Regions from separate parts of the Cellvibrio sp. GW822-FHT04B05 genome, predicted to be linked through region 2. Evidence: predicted binding sites of a transcription regulator. Region 2 holds the regulator's gene; each other region holds the start of a gene.
What was found. The regulator FliA, encoded in region 2, starts transcription of late flagellar genes. The targets are predictions, from matches to a motif close to TAAAGTTATNNNNNNNNCGGCCGATANCC.
Positions count from the first base shown of each region.

Region 1 (5,851 bases), on a different contig from region 2:
CCGCTACAGCGCAACGGATTCCAATACCGTTACTGAGGGTGGTGTACTTTCCGCACTAAAAGATGCGCGCGGTAATTTATGGATCGGTGCGGGTTACGGCCTGAATTATTTTGATTCCAGGCGCCAACAATTCACACGCTACCGATACGATCCTAATAATGCGTCCAGCATGGGCGGCAATACCGTGCTGTCCATGGCGATGGGCGCAGATCGGCAACTGTGGTTGGGAATTTGGTCTGGCGGACTTAACCGGCTGGATTTGGACAGTGGAAAATTTACCCACTATCTCCCTGATCCGGCTAATCCTGCTGCCATTCGCGGGCGCGAAGGCTGGTCGGTAATTCGCGATCGGGAGGGATATATTTGGGTCGCTACCGAAGAGGGATTGAATCGCTACGATTCCGCGACAGATTCCTTCCGTTATTTTTTACCGACAGCCGAGCAATTGGATGGCGACAAAGTACTTTACGCGCGCGTGGTGTATCAGGATAAACAAGCGCGTATTTGGGTGGGCGGAATTCGCGGACTGTATTTATTTGATCCGCAGACAGAAACCTTTACGCGCTATCGACATGTCGATAATGATCCTTCCAGTTTGAGCGCCGATTTTGTATTTGCACTTTATGAAGATAGTCGCGGTAATTTTTGGGTGGGTACCGATGGTGGCGGCGTAAATTTAATGGATCGTGCTAGCGGAAAATTTACCGCTTTTACCAGCAGCGATGGTTTGGCCGATGATGTGGTGGCCGGCATAGTGGAGGACCCGCAAGGTTATTTATGGTTGGGTACGCAAAAAGGTATTGCGCGTTTTGATGTCGACAAAAAACAATTTCGAAATTTCGATAAACGTCATGGACTAAACGACAATCTGTTTAATCGCAATACACCATTGGTGATGAACAGTGGCGAATTATTTTTTGGCAATAGTAAAGGGTTTGTGGTGTTTGATCCTGCTGCGATCACCACCAATGAATACTCGCCCCCGGTGGTGTTTACCAATTTATTAATCCTCAATAAACCTGCCGGTATCGGTCGGCCGAATTCACCGCTGACTGCATCGATCAATCATGTTGAGAATATCAATCTCACGCACAAGGACTCGGTATTTACCCTGGAGTTTTCGGCGCTTAATTTTCAGATGGCAGAAGAAAACCAATATGCCTATCGACTGTTGGGGTTCGATAGTGATTGGATTTTGGCGGGCTCAAAACGGACGGCGACTTACACCAATCTGGACGCTGGCGATTATATTTTTGAAGTCAAAGCGAGTAACAACGATGGCGTCTGGAGCGATAAACAAGCCAGTCTCAATATTCATATTGCGCCACCGCTCTGGCTGAACTGGTGGGCCTATATTATTTACCTGTTGATTGTGTTGATGTTGTTCTACTGGTTTATACACATCCAACAATTAAAACTGCGCTATCAACAGCAACAAGTAGAGCAGGAGCGTTCGCTGGTGCGTCGCTTGCAACAAGTCGATAAATTAAAAGATGAATTCCTCGCCAATACCTCCCATGAATTGCGCACGCCACTAAACGGCATTATCGGGCTGGCCGAATCCTTGTTGGATGGGTTGAATGGTCCTCTGCCAGCACATACGCGCGATAGTTTGCGTTTAATTGCCGCCAGCGGTAAGCGTTTATCGGCGCTGGTAAATGACATTCTCGATTTTGCCAAATTAAAGAACCAGGGTTTGGTATTGCATAAAAAAGCGGTGGATTTGCATGTATTGGTCGACATAGTCATTACCTTGTCGCGCCCGCTGGTAGGTAACAAGCCGCTTGTCTTGCATAACTATGTGCCGGAAAATTTTCCGGCGGCGCACGCTGATGAAGATCGGTTGTTGCAAATTCTGCATAACCTGATTGGCAATGCAGTGAAATTTACTCACGAAGGTAATGTTAATATTTATGCAGAAGTGAAAGACAATTGTATTCGTGTACAAATTGCCGATACCGGTATCGGCATGAGTGCCGAACAGCTCACCGATATTTTCCAGCCGTTCCACCAGGTTGATGGCCGCGCCGAACGCGCTTACAGCGGTACGGGGTTGGGCTTGTCGATCACCAAGCAATTGGTGGAACTGCACGGTGGAACTATGTCAGTGCAATCCAATGCCGGCGAGGGGTCAGTATTCAGTTTTACCTTGCCGTTATCACTTGAATTACCCGCGAGTTCAATGCTCGATGAGAATGCGCAACAGTTGGTGCAGGTTAGCAGTGAAATACAAACCCGGCCGGTGAATGGATCGCGTCCTGCTCGCGCAGATCATCCGCACCAAGGCCATATTTTGGTGGTGGATGATGACTCGGTAAACCGCTTGGTTCTGGTGAATCATCTTGCATTGCGTAATTACCGTGTTACCGAAGCGGCGAGTGGTGAAGAGGCTATCGCATTAGTGGAAGAGCATGGCGATATTGATTTGGTATTGCTCGATATCATGATGCCAAAAATGTCGGGCTATGAAACCTGCCAGCGTTTACGCGAAACCTATCGCGCTTATGAGTTGCCCATTATTTTCCTCACCGCACGCAGCCAGACGCAAGATTTGGTAATGGGTTTTGAAGTGGGCGCCAATGATTATTTAACCAAGCCCATCAGTAAGGAAGAGTTGCTGGCGCGCGTGGATACCCACTTGCAATTGTACAGTGCAACGCAATTTTTAGATCGTAAGGTCGCAGAGCGAACCGAAGAGTTGCGCACAAAAAATGAAGGGTTAAAACAGGCGCAACTGGAATTACACAAAGCTTACAAAAAATTGGAAGAGGCAAGTTTGTCTGATCCCTTAACTGGATTGCACAATCGCCGGTTCCTGAGTAAATCAATCAGCGCTGATATTTCCCTGGCTGATCGCGAATATCAAAACTGGTTATCCGCTAATAAAGCGCGTGGTGAAGATGAAATTTATTGGCCGCTGCCCAAAGATCACGACCTGATTTTTATGATGCTTGATGTCGATCATTTTAAATGGGTGAATGACAGCTACGGCCATAGTGCGGGTGATAAAGTACTTGAGCAACTGAGCCGCTTGCTGGAAGAGGTATTGCGCGATTCCGATTATCTTGTGCGTTGGGGGGGCGAAGAATTTTTGATAGTTGCGCGTTTTTGTTCGCGCGACGAAGCACCGGAGATGGCCGAGCGTATTCGCGTAGCGGTGGCGCAGTATGTGTTTGATGTGGGCGAAGGGCAGCAATTGCAAAAGACTTGCTCACTCGGCTATGCCGTCTATCCGTTTTTTCCGCTGATGCCGGGTAAAGTGAGTTGGGAACAAGTAGTGGATACAGCAGATCGCGCTCTTTATGCGGCAAAAAATGCCGGGCGCGATTGTTGGGTCGGAATCAACAGTAAACCCGGTGCATCCTTGCAGGTAAATCCGGCGGCGGAAAAAAATCTGACGCTACTGCTCGCCAGTGATGCAGTTGAAATTGAATCGTCGGTCGATGCTGCGTTAGTGAAATTTTAGCGCGGCGTTTTTTTATCGGCAGATTCTGCTACTGTCTGCTGAAATTGTTGGAATTGTGCAGCAGTTGCATCCGTTTGGTATTTTTCTTTCCAGTCTGCGTATGGCATGCCATAAATACGTGCACGCGCATCTTCATAATCCACTTCAATATTGTCCACCTTGGCTGCCGCGACATACCACTTGCTCAAGCAGTTGCGGCAGAAGCCCGCAAGGTTCATCAAATCAATATTTTGCACATCTGTGCGGTTGTCCAGGTGTTCCAGCAACCGGCGAAAAGTGGCAGCCTCTAATGCTTGTTGCCGGGCGGCAGAAAGTTCATCAATTTTCATGGGTTAACCTTTAGCTTTTGGATAAATGGCCGTTAAGTAGCGGGCTCCAGTGTGGGTGATCGTGAATGACAGGTCAATTGCAGCTAATTCAGTCTGTACGCCTTGAACCTCAAATCAACCTGCCTATACTCAAACCGTGCCGACAGTGTTGCCGCGTTTATCTTGTTGGTTTTTTAAGCGTTTTTGCCGCTTTAATTCAAGCCTGTTTTTGTGTTGGGGGTTTTTGCGTGAATATTATTCTTGGGATTATTGTCGTCCTGGGATGCGTCATCGGTGGCTTTGTCATCCATGGCGGTAATCCTGTGGCGCTGATGTCGCCGGTCGAGATAATGATTATCTGTGGCGCTTCGCTCGGGGCGATGATTATTGGCAATCCACTGTCGGTAACTATCGGCGTGGTTAAATCAGCGGGTGCGCTGATGACGCCCTCAAAATTCAATAAAACGTTTTATCTTGAAATCCTCACCCTGCTGTACGACATCCTCAATAAAACCCGTCGTGAAGGCTTGATGGCGATCGAAGGTGATATTGATGAACCGGAAAATAGCCCGCTATTTGCCAACTACCCGGAAATTCTGAAAGACCACCATATTGTTGAATTCATTTGTGATTACCTGCGCATCATGGTGGCAGGCAATATGGCGCCGCACGAATTAGAGGCCTTGATGGAGCAGGAATTGGATGGTCATCATCAAGAGGCGGGGTTAGTACCCGGTGCTATCCAAAATGCGGCCGATGGGCTGCCTGGTTTCGGAATTGTGGCTGCAGTACTGGGGGTGGTGATCACCATGAGTAAGATTGGCGGTCCACCTTCTGAAATCGGTGCGTCAGTAGCGGCGGCTTTGGTAGGAACCCTGCTGGGGATTTTGTTTGCCTACGGATTTATTGGCCCTTTCTCCAGCTACCTGAATCATAAAGCGCGCGATGAGTCGCGCGCCTACGAATGTGTTAAGGCAGTATTGGTTGCATCCATGAATGGTGTGCCCCCGCAAGTTGCGGTGGAGTTTGGCCGCAAAGTGCTGTTCCACAGTGTTCGCCCCAGCTTTAAAGAGTTGGAAGAGCAATATCGCGCCAGCAAGAAGTAAAGGCAGAGGCTTATGGAAAAGGGCGCCAATCAGCAACCTGTCATTATCAAAAAGAAAAAGGGGCACGGCCATGGCCATCATGGCGGCTCCTGGAAAGTAGCGCTTGCTGACTTTATGACCGCGATGATGGCGTTCTTTTTATTGATGTGGTTGCTTGGTAGCACATCGCAAGAGGAACGAAAAGCCATCGCTGCACATTTTAAAGATCCCGGCAGTGAATATGTAATAGGAGAAGGGGGAGCAGATTTGGGACTTATCAGTCAGGATCAGCCGCAAAAACAGACGCAATCCGATGATCCTAATGATGAAACTGCCAATGATCAGGCGGATCATAGCGATAACATCAAGGATATGACCGAAGAGCAACTGAAAAAAGAAATGGAACGCATTGAAAAGGAACAATTGGAAGAGTTGAAAAAACAACTGGAAAGTGAAATCAACGCACTTGATTCCGTGTTCCAGCAAATCAAGGATCAAATCCTGATTGATTTCACCGCCCTGGGTTTGCGTATCCAAATCGTTGATAAAGACCAGCGTCCGATGTTTGATGTGGGTAGCGCGAACTTACAAAAATGGTCGTCAGAGGTATTGAATGCGTTAGCGCCAATTCTGGACAAAGTGCAAAACAAAATCAGCATTACCGGCCATACTGATGCGACACCTTACGGCGTGGGTGCGAAATACACTAACTGGGAGTTGTCGGCCGACCGTGCAAATGCTGCGCGCCGTGCATTGCTGGATGGTGCCTATCCAGAAGCTAAAGTGGCAACGGTGCAAGGTATGGGTTCCGCAGCACCGCTGTTGATCGATAAACCGGGCGAACCTATCAATCGCCGCATTGCGATTATAGTGCTCAAAAAGGCAGTTGCCGATGCGCTGGGTAGTGGCGTTGGAATTGACAGTAGCCAGCTGATGAAAAGCAGTGAAACTTTTACCGCACCAGCACCGGCGGAGCCGAAAATCTTATCGCC
Region 1 is NZ_JBXAMU010000001.1:603,636-609,486, forward strand. It holds gene AC1RJL_RS02450 (diguanylate cyclase domain-containing protein) at 1-3,466, shown strand, start outside; gene AC1RJL_RS02455 (DUF1244 domain-containing protein) at 3,463-3,795, opposite strand; gene motA (flagellar motor stator protein MotA) at 4,023-4,880, shown strand; gene motB (flagellar motor protein MotB) at 4,893-5,851, shown strand, end outside.
Region 1: a site for FliA is predicted at 3,805-3,833, ahead of motA (flagellar motor stator protein MotA). Genes of this name have one in related genera too.

Region 2 (5,851 bases):
AGTCAAACGTTTCGTAGCAGCTGATATGCGTCGTGCGTTGGAATTGGTTCGCCAGGAATTGGGGCCAGATGCAATTATTCTCTCCAGCAACCGCATCCCCGAAGGGGTGGAGTTGCTGACAACCATGGGTTCGGATTTGGAATTGAAGCAACTGCAAAACCGTCCGTTTGCTGAGTCAACTTTTGCGGCGAGCGAGCCGCTGCTGAGCGATGGCGATATCTCTCCACGCGCATTGGGCAACAACCAGCCGCGCAAAATAGCGCCCGTCATTAGCCAAGTCGCCACGAGCCACCGGAATGCCGGCCACCAGAATGCCGGCCACCCCAATGCTGGTAAAACCGGTGCGCAATTGGCAGACGATATTGAAAAGGCGCGCTTACGCATGATTGCATCGCGTAAGGCGGAAGAATCTGCCAAAGAATTTTTAGTGGGAAAAAATACCGTTGTGAATGCCGGTATTCCGCGTCACACATCTGCTGCTGCGCAAAAGCCGATAAAGGGTATGAGTGCCGCTGACAAATATCCGTTGGTTGATACAGCACCTGCGGCAACCAACGCAGTTTCATTCAAAGAGGCACTCCAGCAAGAGGCGCAGGCGAAACAATCGTTTGCCGCAATCCCTGAAACATCTGATCACGCTTCGCAATTAAATGACTTGCAAGCGGAAATCGCCGATATGCGCTTCTTGCTTGAGCAACAATTGGATCGCCTTACCGGCCAGCAATCGGCACCGATTGATTCACCTATTTTAGCCAGTGTCGCGCGTCGCCTTGAGCGATTGAACTTGCCGAAGGATGTGATTGCCAAGGTTATTGGCTCGTGCAGCAAAACCAAAACCTTGAGTGATGCATGGCCGGATGCGCTGGCAAATCTTGCGCACCAGCTACCGATTAGTGGCCGCGACATCGTTGATGAAGGTGGCGTATTTGCATTTGTCGGTCCAACCGGTGTGGGCAAAACCACCACCATCGGCAAATTGGCTGCACGTTATGTATTGCAACACGGCGCCGATAAAGTGGCGCTGATTACTACTGATACTTATCGGATTGCAGCCCATGACCAACTGCGCTCACTCGCACGTATCTTGCGCGTACCGGTTCGTGTTGTTGACGAAGCGAATCCACTCGATAGCGTATTGCGCAGCTTGCGTCATTGCTCGTTGGTATTGATTGATACCGCCGGTTTCCGTCATGGCGATCCGCATTTAAAAGCACAGCTCAAAGCATTGGCGGATCAACCACAAGTGAAAACCTGTTTGGTGATGTCGTGCAACAGCCAGGCGCAAATGTTGAAAGCATCGATCCACGCTTATGGTGCCGCGCGTTTACAAGGTTGCGTACTGACTAAACTGGATGAGACCGCGAGCATCGGTGAGGCGTTAGGCGTAGTGATGCAAAATCGTTTGCCGATTGCCTATACCACTGACGGTCAGGACATCCCCAGGAATTTGGAGGTGGCGCGCGCGCATCATTTGGTATCAAAAGCGGTCGCCTTGCTTAAAGCTAATCCGGCGACGGCGGTTTCTTAAGCAGTAAACAGTTATAACCACGGAAATTTGCCGGTGAAACTGAAATTAGTCGGATGAATCACCAATCCCTATCTATACTCAGTTCACCATTGGTGTGCCCTGGCTAGGTTGAGCGCAAAATTGCGACTCTCAGGCGCACAACTCGAAGAACAAGGTTTGGAGTTATGTGTAGATGAGCCAAATGCGACCCGTACAAGTGATCGCGGTATCCGGCGGCAAGGGCGGGGTAGGTAAGAGCAACATTTCCGTCAATCTCAGCATTGCCTTGGCAGAATTGCGCCGTCGCGTGGTGTTATTGGACGCCGATCTTGGATTAGCCAATGTCGATGTACTTCTCGGTATCCGCGCAACGCACACCTTGGCCGATGTATTGGCAGGCACGCACAGTTTGACGGATGTTTTGGTCACTGGTCCTGCCGGTATGAAAATTGTCCCTGCGTCCTCCGGCGTTCAGCGTATGGCAGAGTTGAGTTCGGCGGAACACGCCGGCCTGATCAATGCGTTCAATGATCTTTCCGATCAGGTCGATATTCTTGTTATCGATACCGCTGCCGGCATTTCCGATACCGTTGTCAGTTTTGTGCGCGCCGCCAATGAAGTCATTATCGTGGTGTGCGATGAACCATCTTCTATTACCGATTCCTACGCGCTGATCAAATTGCTCAATAAAGAGTACGGTATGCAGCGCTTCCGCGTGGTCGCAAATATGACGCGCACACCGCAGGAAGGGATCAATATGTTTAACAAATTAAATACGGTCTGCGAGCGCTTCCTGGATGTGACCTTGCAGTTTGTCGGTCAAATTCCATTTGATGAAAATGTGCGTAAATCAGTGCAAAAACAAAAAGCGCTGCTTGAGTTTGCGCCTACCTCCAAAGCGGCGGTGGCAATTCGCGCATTAGCCCAAGCAGTGGATAAGTGGCCTTTGCCCAATTCACCGACGGGTCGTCTGGAATTTTTTGTAGAGCGTTTATTGCAGGCAGCGAATGCGCGTTAGCTTACCGCCCTATGCCGAAAAAAGTATGGATGTAAAAGGGCGTATTACCGAATTAACGGTGATACATCCTGTTGTTGCTGAACAGAAGGTGCTCGATGGCCGCAGTCAATGGTTTAGCCATGTACGATAAAAAAACCTTACTTGATGCGCAGATCAAAATCGAAGACTACGCACCTTTGGTCAAGCGTATCGCCTATCACATGATGATGCGTATGCCTGCGAGCGTGCAGGTAGACGATCTTATTCAGGCCGGCATGATCGGCCTTATCGAAGCCTCCCAAAAATACGATGCCTCCCGTGGTGCCAGTTTTGAAACCTATGCAGGTATTCGCATCCGCGGTGCAATTGTCGATGAAATGCGCAGGGGCGATTGGGTACCTCGCTCGGTGCATCGCAACGCCCGCCGTGTATCGCAAGCGGTGGCAGCGGTTGAAGCCCGCACTGGTCGAGATGCCAGCGATGTAGAAGTTGCTGCAGAGTTGGGTGTTGACCTTGATGAGTACTATGTCATGTTGCAGGACTCTAACGGCAGCCGATTATTCAGTTACGAAGAAACCTTCGGCGAAGAAGATAGCAATATAGATGCATCAGAACACAGCAGCGCTTTTGTCAGTCCCCTCGAAGGCATCCAGCGCGACAGCCTTAAAAAAGCACTGGTAGATGCAATAGCGCTCCTACCGGAACGCGAGCGGATGGTGCTAGCCCTCTATTATGATCAGGAATTAAACCTGAAAGAGATCGGCATGGTGCTTGGCGTAAGCGAATCCCGCGTAAGCCAGATCCATAGCCAGGCAGCGGCGCGCTTGCGCAACAAGCTGTCCGATTGGCAATCCGCATAATCACTGTTTAAATAGCAAACGAATCAGGCGAAAAGTCTTTTTCGATGATTGATATTTGGCCGAATACCCAGCGTTATCAGCAATTTGGGCTATGATTCGAATTAAAAGTTGAAGATTTCTGCGCCGGAACTGGCCGAAGCTTCAACTCCTACTAGACTATGAGTAAATGAAAATCCCATCAGGGTGAGTGGAGGTTGCGTTGGATAAGAATATGAAAATCCTGATTGTTGACGACTTTTCAACAATGCGTCGGATTATTAAAAATTTGCTGCGGGATTTGGGTTTTTCCAATACCCACGAAGCAGATGATGGTGTGACTGCATTACCAATGCTGAAAAGCGGTGATTTCCAATTTCTGGTAACGGATTGGAATATGCCCGGTATGACCGGTATTGATTTACTAAAAGCGGTACGTGCCGATGAAAAGTTGCGCACGCTCCCCGTATTAATGGTGACGGCGGAAGCCAAGCGCGACCAGATTATTGAGGCAGCGCAAGCCGGTGTTAATGGTTATGTTGTTAAACCATTTACCGCACAAGCACTCAAGGAAAAAATCGAGAAAATTTTTGATCGCGTCGGTTAATGTTAGCTCGATCAAATAATAAATAAGGCGTTGTCATGGCATCTGAACTCCAAACATCCTTCAATGACGAATTTGTTATCGAATTGAAAGTGTGCGCCAAGTTGCTCACAGAAAAATTGCAAAGCAATGAATTCGAAGAAGCATCGGTGTTAATTCACACTATCACCCAGGCGCGTGATCGGCATATCTTTCAATCAGTGGGACGATTAACCCGTGGATTGCATAATGCCATTGTCAATTTCAATGTCGATGCAGATTTAACGAAAGAACCACCGAAGATTGCCAATTCAGATATTCATGATGCATCCAATCGTCTGAATTATGTCATCGAACTCACGCAAAAAGCGGCCGAAAAAACTATGGACGTAGTCGATGAAGCTGCGCCCATTGCAATGAACCTCGGACAGGAAGCCAACAGTTTACGCAATGAGTGGGCACGCCTAAAACGCCGCGAAATGGGCCCCGATGAATTCCGCCAACTTTACGAGCGTATGGATGGTTTTCTCAGCCAAATGGTGACAGGTACAGAGCAGCTTAATAAAAACTTGCAAGATATTGTCTTGGAACAAGGCTTTCAGGATCTGACTGGTCAAGTATTAAAACGCGTGATTGGTTTAATCAACGATGTTGAAAAAGACCTGGTAAGCCTTGTACGTATCGCAGGTCAGGTTGAAGAGATTGCCGGCCTTTCAAATAATGCCGAAACAGTCGAGCACGATATGGAAATAATGCAAAAACGTAAGACCGAAGCCGAGGGACCACAAATTAATAAAGAGCGGGCAGATGTAGTTTCCGGACAAGATGATGTCGATGATTTGTTATCGAGTCTCGGATTTTAAATTATTAAGTTTCCAGGTTTGCGGGTCAGGTGAGGATCGTTGAATGAGTTTTGGTGATGACGAGGATATTCTCCAGGATTTCCTGGTAGAGGCGGGAGAAATCCTGGAGCGCCTCAGCCAGCAATTGGTTGATCTGGAGCAGCGCCCTGAAGATAAAGATCTGCTTAATGCAATCTTTCGTGGCTTTCACACTGTAAAAGGTGGCGCAGGGTTCCTGGCATTAACCCCTATGGTTGAATGCTGTCATTTGACTGAAAATCTATTTGATATTTTACGCAATGGTAAGCGTGCCGTTACCTCTGAACTAATGGATGTCGTTTTACAAGCGCTGGATTTGGTAAATGAACAATTTGAATTAGTTTCCCAGCGCGAAGAGTTGCCTCCGGTAGATCATTCACTGATTGCTGCATTGGAGCGCCTTGTTTCTTGCGATGATCTTAATGAAGCCGAAAATGCGGCAGAAATTGCAGAGGCTGATAATGCTGTTGTACAAGACGCGGTGGATGCCCCAAGTGGTGATATTACCGATGAAGAATTTGAGCAATTATTGGATGCCATTGCCGGTCAACCAGCAGCAACCAGTGCTGCGCCTACTGTTTCCGTAGCAAGCTCATCCAACGTTCCAACTTCCGGTGGTGGCGATGAAATAACGGAAGATGAATTTGATGCACTACTCGATCAATTGCATGGTAAAGGTGGAGCGCCGGGTTTAGCTGCTGCGGTGACTGCGCCTGCCCCCGTTGTTGCGTCTACATCCAGTAGCGATGAAATTACAGAAGATGAATTTGAAGCATTGCTTGATCAATTGCATGGCAAAGGTAAAGCACCTGGACCAAGCGCTGTTCAAGCAGCATCTGTTGCGCCCGTTGCACCACCACCCATTGCTGCCGGTTCCGGTGGCGAACTTATCAGTGACGATGAATTTGACGCGCTGCTTGATCAGTTGCATGGCAAGGGCAAAGGTCCCGGCGTAGGTGCAACATCTGCTCCCCCCGTTGCTGCACCTGTCGCGAAAGCGGCGCCTGTAGTGAAACCTGCTGCTGCCGCAAAACCTGCGCCGGTTGC
Region 2 is NZ_JBXAMU010000005.1:316,565-322,415, reverse strand. It holds gene flhF (flagellar biosynthesis GTPase FlhF) at 1-1,528, shown strand, start outside; gene AC1RJL_RS17140 (MinD/ParA family protein) at 1,701-2,525, shown strand; gene AC1RJL_RS17135 (hypothetical protein) at 2,515-2,655, shown strand; gene AC1RJL_RS17130 (RNA polymerase sigma factor FliA) at 2,621-3,364, shown strand; gene cheY (chemotaxis response regulator CheY) at 3,564-3,947, shown strand; gene AC1RJL_RS17120 (protein phosphatase CheZ) at 3,983-4,786, shown strand; gene AC1RJL_RS17115 (chemotaxis protein CheA) at 4,830-5,851, shown strand, end outside.

Region 3 (5,851 bases), 210 kb from region 2:
GTACACACCATCGTGCGGCGCATAGTAATTGAATACACCGCCACCACGGGAATCCAGCGGCAAATTATTGCTCATGCGTTCGTCGTAAGAGGGCACGCCCTGGTTGAGTATGGAGCCGTCTTTGGGGAGCGGATAAGTGGTGGTGTAAGGTTGATCGGAACCCAACCCCACAGCGAGGCGGCTCACTTTGCCGGCGACCGCAAGATAGCGGTCCATCAACACCGGGGATACTGAAAGTACATCGGCGATATTGTCGAAACCGTAGCCCGAATCATCGGCAGGTAGCGCATCACTGAGATCGAGATTCATATCCAGCAAGTCGCGCACCGCGTTGCTGTATTCGTTGCGATTCAACCGGCGCAAAGTGGCGCGGCCAGGATTAGGATTGGCAACGGCATATTGATCAAGCGAGCCTTGCAGCCAATCGATAAAACCAGTCAATTCTTCATGGCTGGGCTGCGGCCGACTTGTTGGTGGCATTTCGCCGCGCTGTGTCACGCGCAGCACGCTTTCCCAATCAGTTAAATTCATTCCTTGGGCAACATCGTCCATGCTGACATCAGACAGGGTCCAATTGCCCGCCATGCGTTCGTCGTTGTGGCAGCGGGCGCAATGTTTTTCGAGGAACTCTTCTGCTTTACTCGAGGGATTGGCTAATGTCATGCTCCCCATCATGCAGGCAAGTGAAAACAGCAGGGCACGCGTTGGGTGAATCTGGCTCGGTTTCATATTGTTTTTGGCTAACGTGGTTGAGTGCTTCGATATAAGTTGGCCGAAGCTAATGTAATTTGGAGCGACAAGCGCACAGGCTAGTGAATAGCAAAACCCAGTCCAATTACATGACCATATGGTCAATTATTATTGTTAATTTTTATTTAGTTTTTATAAATCAAATGGATATGAATTATTATTTGCTGCCCAAGAAAACAGCTTTACATCAAAATACATGAAATCTTGCACAGGTGGGGTGCATGAATGGTGGTATTGAACCAAGTGCGGGCGTAATGGAATTGGCAAGAATAAAAAAGGGCGCAACTTTGCGGTCGCGCCCTTTTGATTGGATTTGCAGTATTACGCTTTAGCGACGGTGTAAGACGATGTCTGTTGGGCCTTGGTGCCGTTTGCAGTGTAGAGCGATGGGGCGGCAACTTTGCCACGCAATAAGCCAAGTAGATGGTTTAATGTTTGTTGTGAGCGGGCGATCATTTTGCCATTGATATCGTTCATCTTCTGGCATTCTTCAAATTCGCCGACCAACTGCTTCCATTCGTCACGCAGGGGCAGGGTAGCAGTGTTGCGCTGTAAAAATATATCCCAACCTGCCGCGTTGGCGGGTAGACCAAGAGTGGTAAGGATATGTTGGCGTTGCTTGGCGCTGACATTCAATTGGTCAACAAGCACTGATTTTTTTTCCACGATCCTGGAGAGTTCATCTTGTTTGCGCTGCTCCAATTGCTCTCGCTCATAGGTGAGGAGCTGTTTAAGTTGGGCAAGTGCAGCGGAATCCTGCGTAATCATGTCGCGCAGCGAACTAATATCGAGAGACATAGCAACCTCTTCATTTTGGGTGGTACAACTAAAACGGGTGGCGAACCAACAAAACCCCGGGGGAGGGCTGCGTTAATCCTGAAAGCGATTTCTAGCCCAGAAGTTCATTCTGGTTGAGCATATTTTCGGCAATACGCTCGGGGTTAATCTCAAAGCGGCCTTCAGCGATTGCGCGTTTGATTTCCGCTACTTTTTCCAGATCAACATCGGGTGAAGTATTGATTTTGGCTTGCAAGCGCCCCAAGGTTTGGGCCTCCTGGCTCAATACCACTTGATCGCTAGCGCCTTTGCTGACGGGTGCGGCATCAGGAGCGGCTGGTGCTTTTGCTTCTGGTGCATTAGGTACGGCAGGCTTGGTGCGAGCACCTTTAGCGCTGACAGAGTCCAATGTATTGTTGGTGTTGAAGTTCATGTTTTTCCCCTATTTGCCTCAGTGGCGATTGACCTCATTCGGCGATTAACTTTACTAAAGATGTCGCGGTTGCTATGGCGTGACAATAGAGCCTCTTCCTAAAACCAATTTAACAACACGTTTGATAACCAGTTAAAACGTGCTTGATAAAAAGAGTCCCTGGCAGTCTTATCGGCCGGCGGCCGCTTAACTTTAGCAATAATTTAAAAAAACTTTCCTCTATCACAAGGTTTGTACTACGCCCTGGCTCACAACAATCCCGCTGATGATCCGTTCGGACGAATTATTGCGTACGCGAATCTTCTGGCCGACCCGACCATCCACCATTGCCGTGCCTGCGCTGCTCACTTTAATACTGCCCGCAAGGGATTCCAGCATTACGATTTCACCGCGTTTAACGACGGTGGGAGCATCTAACATGGCGGTTTTAAACGGTTCGCCTTTGCTGATATTACGCTTGGCCTCTTTGCCGAAAATGGCACGCGCTTCGGGTAAAAACTCCTGGCGAATACTGCTGATGTTTACAAGGCTGACGGTCATCTGTGCCTGGCTAATCACTTCACCACGTGCGATGTCGCGAATGGCGACGGGAATTTCCCGATAAATAGTCACTTGCGCCGGAACGTGTACTGCCCAAGGCTGGCTACCGCTACATTGGGCCTTGACGCTGATATTGCCGCCGAAGCCTGTTGGATCCTGGCTGGTGAAAACCGGCGCGTGATCACAGGTGGCAAGACGAAGGCGATTATCCAGGTTACCGACGCTGATATCGATGCGTTGGTGGTCAACCTGTTTGTACTCAGTCGCCAAAAAACTGGCGATATCTTGTTTTAGCTGGTTTGACGGATAAATCTGGGCCGAGGCTAAAGGGGCGAGCCCACACAATAGGAAAACCAATCCCGTTTGACCAGGGATTGCCGCTTTAACAGGGGCTAGTTGCTGTTCAGCTATAGCTTTCCCGCTTTTGCTGTGGCGCAAAAATTTCCGCAAGAAAGTGCTATAAAAACTAGGAAGTTCCATATTTTGTCCTATCCTCAAGGGTAAGAACTGAGTGCCGGTCTGGATCATGAATGACTAAAGTCTGGCAGTTTTTTGCCGCTAAGCTGCTTTAGTTAGCATCAAAGCAAATACTGTGCCGTATGGTGGTAATCGAATCATCGATAGCCTTGGTCCTATTGTTGAGATTAATGTGGCCCTAATGTTGAGAATAAATGAGGTAATTACATGGCTGGTGTAATGGATAGTGTCAATCAGCGCACACAGCTGGTTGGGCAGAACCGTCTTGAGCTCCTGTTGTTTCGGCTCGGCGGTCAACAGCTGTATGGCATCAACGTCTTTAAAGTGAAAGAGGTATTGCAGTGCCCGCAGCTAAACGCGATCCCCGGCCGTAGCTCAGTGGTACGGGGTGTTGCCCATATCCGCGGCGGCACTTTGCCGATCATGGATATGAACCTGGCCATTGGCCGCCGCGAGTTACCGGATATTGAAAGTTGCTTCGTGATCATCACTGAATACAATCGCACTGCCCAAGGTTTCCTGGTCCGTTCGGTTGAGCGCATTGTCAATATGAACTGGGGCGATATCCATCCACCGCCCAAGGGAGCAGGTAGAGAGCATTACCTGACCGCCGTTACCCAGGTGGACGGCCAGTTGGTTGAGATTATCGATGTTGAGAAAATCCTCGCGGAAGTGTCGCCTGCGCGTGAAGACGTGAGCGCCGGTGTGATTGAGGATGGCATTGCCGATCGCGTGGTGCAAAAACACGTACTGATTATTGATGACTCGACTATTGCACGTAAGCAAATTCAGCGTGTGGTTGAGAGCATGGGAATCAAAACCACACTCAAGAAGGACGGGGCAGAGGGCTTCAGGTATCTGCAGGACATCTTGAAAGAAGGCAAGGACCCGTATTCTGAACTGATTATGATTATCTGCGACATCGAAATGCCGGAGATGGATGGCTACACCTTTACCGCAGAAGTGCGTAATCATCCTGACCTGAAAAAACTGCATATTGTCCTCCACACCTCGCTCAGTGGCGTTTTTAATGAGGCCATGGTGCGCAAGGTGGGAGCGGACGACTTCCTGGCGAAATTCCATCCGGATGAACTGGCAAAACGTGTGAATGACCGTGTGTTGGCGATTACCGGTGAAAGCTTGTTACCGCCAGAAGAAGCGTGATCCTGTATTGCTGTGGTGAATTGACGCGCGGCAATTGTTTTACATTGGAAATTTATGATTAATAAAGAGTCGTCCTTTGCCAAACCGTCGGGTCGCGACAGCATCGACCAGACCGAGTTTGATCAATTTCGCCAATTCCTCGAAGACGCCTGCGGCATTTCGCTGGGCGATAACAAACAATATCTAGTGACTAACCGCATTCGCCGCATTCTGGAGGAGAACAATATCGCCTCGTTCGGTGAACTGGTGCGAGTATTAAAGCTGGGAGTCAACCGTAAGCTGAAAGATCAGGTTGTGGATTCGATGACTACCAATGAAACCTTCTGGTTTCGCGATAATTATCCTTACGATCACCTTAAAAATACGCTGTTGCCGCAGTTAATGGCAGGCAATAACCGGATGTTTGGGCCAGTGCGTATCTGGTCGGCGGCCTGTTCTTCGGGACAGGAGCCGTATTCCATCAGCATGGTGGTGGAAGAATACAAGCGCCAGGCGATGGGCAATTTAGCGCGACAAGTGCAGATTGTGGCGACTGACTTGTCATCGACTGTGTTGGAGCAAGCCAAGCGCGGTGAGTATGACAAGCTGTCGGTATTGCGTGGCTTATCCGCCGAACGGTTAGAGCGCTATTTTGATAATCCTGAACCGGCAATCTGGCGTGTTAAAAGCGTTGCGAAAGAACGTATCGATTTTCGCTCGCTCAACTTGATGGATTCTTACGCCGCTTTGGGCAAATTCGATATCGTCTTTTGCCGCAATGTACTGATTTACTTCAATGCCGAGCTAAAACGGCAGATCCTGCAAAAAATCCATGCTTCCCTGAAACCGCAAGGCATTCTCTTCCTGGGATCATCAGAAGGATTGGCGGGCGCTGCTGATTTGTTTGAAATGGTTCGATGCGAACCGGGCATTCTCTATCGGGCAATTTGACGCCTTTTCTAGACCCAATCCATCAGGCGATACGCTTTTATCGAGAGCCGGACTCAACATCCGGCTTTTCTTCTTGCGCGCGTATTTACCGCAATTCCCCTTTGCCGCTCAGGTGATTTTCCTGTACTTACAGGCGGAAAGCCTTTGCCGCTTGTTGTTTGCCGCTTTTCTATTGGCCTTCGTTATTATTGTTTTTATCCTTTAAAAACAATAGGTTGTGGTTTATGTTGGGCGTTGGCACAGCCGTTGCTTTGTTATCAGTAACAAAAGGTAGCAGACCCTTCCGGTTGCCACCCCTGATGAATACAAGGCGAACTGAAATGTCTATCTCTTTCGAAAAAGCTCTCGGTATCCACGAATCGGCGCTGCACTTTCGCTCCGAGCGTGCCAGTGTCCTTGCGAACAACCTGGCCAACATCGATACGCCGAACTATAAAGCGAAAGACCTGGATTTCAAGCAAGCCTTGAGCCAGAAAATGAACGGCTCCAGCGGTTTTGGCTTGTCCACTACACAGTCTCGCCATATTGATGGCAGCGGTTTTTCTACTAACGAGGGTGATGTCCTGTATCGCACCCCGCAACAGCCTTCAATTGATGGCAATACCGTAGAAGACCAAATTGAGCATGCCGAATACATGAAAAACGCCTTGGCGTTCCAGGCGAGCTTCCAGTTTTTAAATAGCAAATTTACCGGTCTTCGCACCGCTATCCGCGGCGAATAATCGCGCCTCGGATTGTTGTTAACGCATTTTCCAGAAACATCTTGCAGGTAATAAATCA
Region 3 is NZ_JBXAMU010000005.1:104,361-110,211, forward strand. It holds gene AC1RJL_RS16265 (DUF1592 domain-containing protein) at 1-663, opposite strand, end outside; gene AC1RJL_RS16270 (flagella synthesis protein FlgN) at 1,072-1,548, opposite strand; gene flgM (flagellar biosynthesis anti-sigma factor FlgM) at 1,640-1,960, opposite strand; gene flgA (flagellar basal body P-ring formation chaperone FlgA) at 2,183-2,980, opposite strand; gene AC1RJL_RS16285 (chemotaxis protein CheV) at 3,185-4,141, shown strand; gene AC1RJL_RS16290 (CheR family methyltransferase) at 4,196-5,071, shown strand; gene flgB (flagellar basal body rod protein FlgB) at 5,392-5,793, shown strand; gene flgC (flagellar basal body rod protein FlgC) at 5,851-5,851, shown strand, end outside.
Region 3: a site for FliA is predicted at 3,036-3,064, ahead of AC1RJL_RS16285 (chemotaxis protein CheV). Genes of this name have one in related genera too.

Region 4 (5,851 bases), 250 kb from region 2:
AGGCGGCGGGTAATATGGGCATGACTGCTGAGTACCTTGCACTCCTCCATGGAATCAATCGCCAGCAGATGGATGAGTTCGGTGCTCGTTCTCATCAGCTCGCTGCAAAGGCTCGTGAATCAGGTAAGTTTGCGCGCGAGATCATTGCGGTTGATGGACATAACAGTGACGGTTTTTTGATCTCTGTTGATCAGGATGAAACCATTCGCCCGGAAACGACGGTTGAAGCGCTGGCCAAATTGCCGCCGGTGTTTGATCCTAAAAATGGCCAGGTAACCGCAGGTACTTCATCGCAGCTAAGTGATGGTGCATCGGTAATGTTGGTGATGTCTGCCGAGCGCGCAAAATCCTTGGGACTAAAACCTATCGCCAAAGTAGTTTCTCTTGGCTTGGCGGGCGTTGATCCTTCGATTATGGGGTATGGCCCGGTGCCTTCTACGGAAAAGGCGTTGAAGGCGGCCAACCTGGCTATTGATGATATTGATGCGGTGGAGCTCAATGAAGCCTTTGCTGCGCAGGCGTTGCCGGTATTGAAAGACCTTAAGCTGTTGGATGTTATGAACGATAAAGTGAATGTTCATGGCGGCGCTATCGCTCTTGGACATCCATTTGGTTGTTCTGGGACGCGTATTACCGGCTCACTGTTGACGGTGATGCAAGACCGCGATTTGAGCTTGGGTGTGTCCACTATGTGTATTGGCCTGGGGCAGGGTATTACAACGATATTGGAGCGTTTGAATTAATCCAGGCTCCAATGCAACTCAATCAATAAAGGGTCAACTTGGGTTGGCCCTTTGTTTTTTTGGGTTACAAAATCATGCAAAAAATCCCGACCAACTTCTCCGGGAGGCTCTGTTAAACTGCGCGTTAATATTGAAAGGCCGGAAAACAAGCATTGATCCATTACTACACTGACAAAACCACTACCGCAGAGCTGCTAATTGAGCAATCAATACAGCATTTACGAGCTGCTACAAATGCTGGTTATCAGGAGCAACAGCTCATTATTCATTTCACCCATACCCAATATTATTTCCCAAGGCAGCCCACATTGGATTTGCTAGGGCTGATCCAGTTACGTCTTGATCATAATTCTGCACCGGTGATTGAAGGTTGTATTGCCATTTGCACACCTGAACTATTGGCGCAGATACAATCACTTACAAATACTGACGGTGCACTTAAAAGATATTCACAGGCTCACTCGCTACCTTGGTTGGTAATGTCAGAACCATGGTTGCTCGCACCTATTTATATTCCGAAGCCGTGGGGGCAAGAGATTTGGTACACGGGAATTGAAAGCCGCGGTCAGGCTGAGGTGGTTGGTGATGCAGGTAATATACCTTTACCTTGGCTATTGGAACTAATGCCTCGCCGACTCGGATTAAAAGATAGTCATCAGCTAATTTTACTTAAGGTGCTTGATCCTCTAGCCGATGAAATTTATGGCGATCTGTACTTCGAGCTACATCAGGAAAAGCAAGAAGTCTATGTTGTAACCCATATCAACCAACAGGCATGGCCCGAAGGGGTTGGTGCTATCCAATTGGGCTTCTCTGGAGCAAAGCGTCAGCTTTTCAACAACGATAAAGAGTTCAGGCAGGCTTACCTGTCAGCGGTTAAAGAATATGAGCAGGTACGGCGTGCGCTGGATAAAAAGCTGGATGACAAAAAAATCGATGCAGGACTTGATCCCAATGAAGCGGTAGGGACTGCTCAATTAATAAGTTGGATTAACGGGTTATCACAATCTATTGAAAATAAAGAACTATTTTGCAAAGAGGGGGTGTTACGTGGAGCAATGGATAGCTTTATTGCGAAATATCCTCTGGTTGTCGGTGATGTTGTGACCGTTCCCAAATTAGTGCCCCACGCATTACAACATGGGGTTAGGGTAGTCGAGTTCCAGACTCCCGTTTATGAGCGGAAAATTCTAAGCTTTGCCCAGAAGGTTTTGACCCAGGAACATTGGGATACTGAGGATGCGCTTGAACTGGTTGATATGGGCTTTTCCATGCTTCAACCATCCGAGACTCTGGATGTAACAGAGCAGATGAGGGTAGAGCGTATAGTCAATTTTGATGACTTTGAAGTTCAGCGCATTCAGTTGGATGGTGACTATCTATTAACCAGTGATGAGTACGCAATTGTGATAGTGGTACAAGGACATCTGGATTTACATGGCGTTGGCACTGCTGGTGGATACCAGGCTGGGCAAGCGTTATTTATACCGCGAACAGAGCAGGGATGGTTAGTCTACGGCTCAGATTCCTGTATCTTTCTTATTGCTTCACCGCATTAATCCCGGAGTGTAGCAAATAGGTTTTAGATTAATTGGGTGTTAGAATACGCGTCCGTTTCACACTGAGGTACCTATGTCATCTTTCTATGAAATTATTGAGCTGTTGAATGGCGACGTTGCGTTGGCGCGTGCTGACGATGAAAGCAATGAGCCTCTGGTGACAATCCGTTTTTCACAAGAATCGCTGGCTTTCCTGGGGGAAGAAAAGTTTCTGGTCGCTAAAGCAATGATTGAGGCAGGAATGGAAGCTGCAGGTGATATTGCGGACCAACAGGCAGAAGCCATGTTGGACGATTTGGTAGAGGAGTTAAGTGATACTGAGAAGTTGATGCTGCACTAATAGGAAAGGGTATACCGCTTCATAACACAATTGATTCTTTGAATCTACAAAAAACCTACAAACGCTTTCTTTGCCTCCCTGCATTATTCCGATCCTCCAAGCAAGCTTGTCCTGCAAAAATCCTGTAACTAAAAACACTCAGCGAACCCGCAACAATAATCCTTGGCAAGAACCGGTCTTGGCTGCCAGTTCAAGTTGAGCTAGTTCTTTATCGGTCAATTTTCCAGGGCTTGATATCACTGTATGGCTATTGCCAGCCGACAATGCTTCCCAGGTAATCCACAGCAATGTTTGCGGATTTTGGCAGTGAATTACCCGAATATAACGCGTATTAACGCCGTAGGATTCAAGTAGCTCACGGCTGATATTGTGTGGTGCTATCCAGGTAATCCAGCGATCGCTACATGCATTGCTGAGGAAGGCAATCATAGGCAAAAGCAATGCGACTTGTTCGGGTGAATCACTGGTTAGTACCAGCTCGGTTACGCCGCTCGCAGGTTGCTGGCGGGCTGTACTGGTTGGCGGTATTACACGGGCAAGATTAGTCACGACGAATCACTCCTACACTAAGACCTTCAATACTGAATTCCTGATCACGCATATCAACCTGAATCACATCGAACTCGGGATTTTCCGGCCAGAGTTCAACTTGTGGTTTGTTGCTGACTCGCTTGAAGCGTTTTACGGTTACTTCTTCGCCTATACGTGCAACAACAATTTGTCCGTTTCTAACCTGGTCAGTTTTATGAACTGCCAGTAAGTCACCATCAAGAATGCCCGCATCTTTCATGCTCATACCGTGTACACGCAGGAAAAAATCGGCACTGGGAGAGAAAAAGCTTTGGGGAATGTTGCAGTAGTCTTCAATATGCTCTTGCGCGAGTATCGGATTGCCAGCGGCAACGCGACCGATAATAGGAATACCTGATTGCACATCGGGCAGTTTTATTCCGCGAGAAGCACCCGGAATAATTTCGATGGCCCCTTTACGTGCAAGTGCTTTGATATGTTCTTCGGCGGCATTGGCTGACTTAAAGCCGAGAATGCGGGCGATCTCAGCACGCGTCGGCGGATAACCGGTTTCTTCCGCATACTGGCGAATAAGTTGTAGTACCTGTTCCTGGCGCGGCGTTAAGTCAGACATGATGCACTCCTGAATCTGTTTATTTGTACAGTGGTTGTGATTATATACAGTAATTCGGGTTGTGCAATAGTTTTTCAATCTGGTGGTTATTTCACCCTGCCATAGTAGATGCCCTGCAATACCGCATTGGATTGAGTCCGAATCCATAAGGTCAATCCGTCATGCATTCCAGTCCCTCATTTTGCAAACGCAAATATCTGCTGTTGTCCGGCAAGAGGCGATGATTCTGTAACTTGCAGTTTTTAATCCATGAGCAATATAAAACCCTATGCCTGTTGAGGTGTCGGTTATAAGGATAGTTTTTTGCATTATTGCCGGATTCTGGTTAAAGGTTTTTGGGTTTATGCCGTTAGCTTATACGGTCACTGATTATTCAGTATGAGCCGTCAACAGCAATGCAAAATTCAAACAATTTGTGGTGATTTATGAATGCTTATTCTGCCGTACAAAATTATTCCAGCGTAAAAGTTCACTCTGGTGTTGAAACTGCGTCACCTCATCGTTTAATTCAAATGTTGTTTGAAGGTGCATTGGAGCGTATTGCCCAAGCTAAAGGCGCCATGGCGCAAAACCAAATCGCCCGCAAAGGGGAATTGATTAGCAAAGCGGTCGCTATTGTCGGCGGATTGCAAGGCAGTTTGAATGACAATGAAGGTGGCGCGCTCGCAGCCAATCTTGATGGGCTTTATGACTACATCATTCGTCGTTTGACTCAAGCCAACTACGAGAATAATCCAGACTATCTTGACGAATGCGGGCGCTTGCTAGGCGAGATAAAAACCGCTTGGGATGCAATCGGCAATCAGGTGTAGAGAGGGTTATCATGGCAATTTATCTGGTACCAGCACCCGACTATCGTGGCGAGGCTGGTGTAATGGCAATGCGCAATTTGCAGCGTGAGTTGAGCAAGGCGCTGCATGTGGAAGACTGGGAACGCGTCCGCCACCTTGATCGTATTTGCGTGCTGTTAATCGATAAGGTAATCACTGCAAATCGCGATGATAAGTCCACCCTGGTCTGCGCCTTGAGTGAATTAAAAGGTGTGTATGCGGGCTTGATCGCACAATGCCAGCGTGAGGTAACCTTTCTTCAGGCGACCTGATATTGAGTGTTTATGGCTTATTTGGCAGGGGACTTGTGAAAAAAAGTGTTAACGGATACTACTTCATAAGGTTTCTAAAACAACTCTCTTATAGCAAAACTCGCAAAAACGACTTAGCCCTGCTAGCCTTAGTAAACATAACTGCTAGCAGGGGATAGTCCGTGTCTAACTACAATCCACAAGAAGCGCTGAAACAATATCGCCAGTTGGGTATTGAGTCAGAAGTCAGCCATGCTTCACCGCATCGTTTAATTCAATTATTGTTTGAAGGTGCATTAGGTCGCTTGGCGGCAGCTCAAGGTGCTATTGAGCGCGGCGATGCTGCGGCTAAAGGTGAATTGTTGGGCAAGGCCATCAGTATTGTCGGTGGTCTACGCAGTTCGTTGGATATGGGAGCTGGCGAATTGTCAGAGCGTCTTGATCAGCTCTATGAATATATCAACCTGCTACTGCTTGATGCATCCAGACACAGCGATCCAGAAAAAGTAAATGAAGCAATTCAATTGCTGAAGACGGTTAAGTCGGGATGGGATGAGATAGCCCCGCAAGTATCTTCAGAGCAGTCGTAAAATATTGTCAAATTCCCGAAAAATATTGTGAGCGCGATTTTTATTCTGAATGTAAAGTTAAGACATTCTTTTGGCGATTAATTATTCGAGTTGATTAATTAATGCTAAAGCGCCAAAAACATTTCGCCATAAATTTGACTAAGAACCCAGCCTCGTCTATTACTTACTCCAATAAGTCATCTCACCGCCTTGAAAGAATATTTCTTATGCGTTTTCAAGGTTTTGGCATGGAATGAAAAAGGTCTTGGGGTATGTGGCGCAACAATAAAGTTCTTGTTATTGACGATAATCAGTCACGCAGACACGATTTAAAAATCCTGCTGGATTTTCTCAGTGAAACAACGCTTACGTCAGCCAGCGAAACCTGGCAGGCGACTGTCGCTGAAGAAAATAA
Region 4 is NZ_JBXAMU010000005.1:64,443-70,293, forward strand. It holds gene fadA (acetyl-CoA C-acyltransferase FadA) at 1-743, shown strand, start outside; gene AC1RJL_RS16080 (hypothetical protein) at 896-2,302, shown strand; gene AC1RJL_RS16085 (hypothetical protein) at 2,376-2,642, shown strand; gene AC1RJL_RS16090 (cell division inhibitor SulA) at 2,781-3,191, opposite strand; gene lexA (transcriptional repressor LexA) at 3,184-3,786, opposite strand; gene fliS (flagellar export chaperone FliS) at 4,212-4,598, shown strand; gene AC1RJL_RS16105 (hypothetical protein) at 4,610-4,888, shown strand; gene fliS (flagellar export chaperone FliS) at 5,050-5,457, shown strand; gene AC1RJL_RS16115 (sigma-54-dependent transcriptional regulator) at 5,709-5,851, shown strand, end outside.
Region 4: a site for FliA is predicted at 4,113-4,141, ahead of fliS (flagellar export chaperone FliS). Genes of this name have one in related genera too.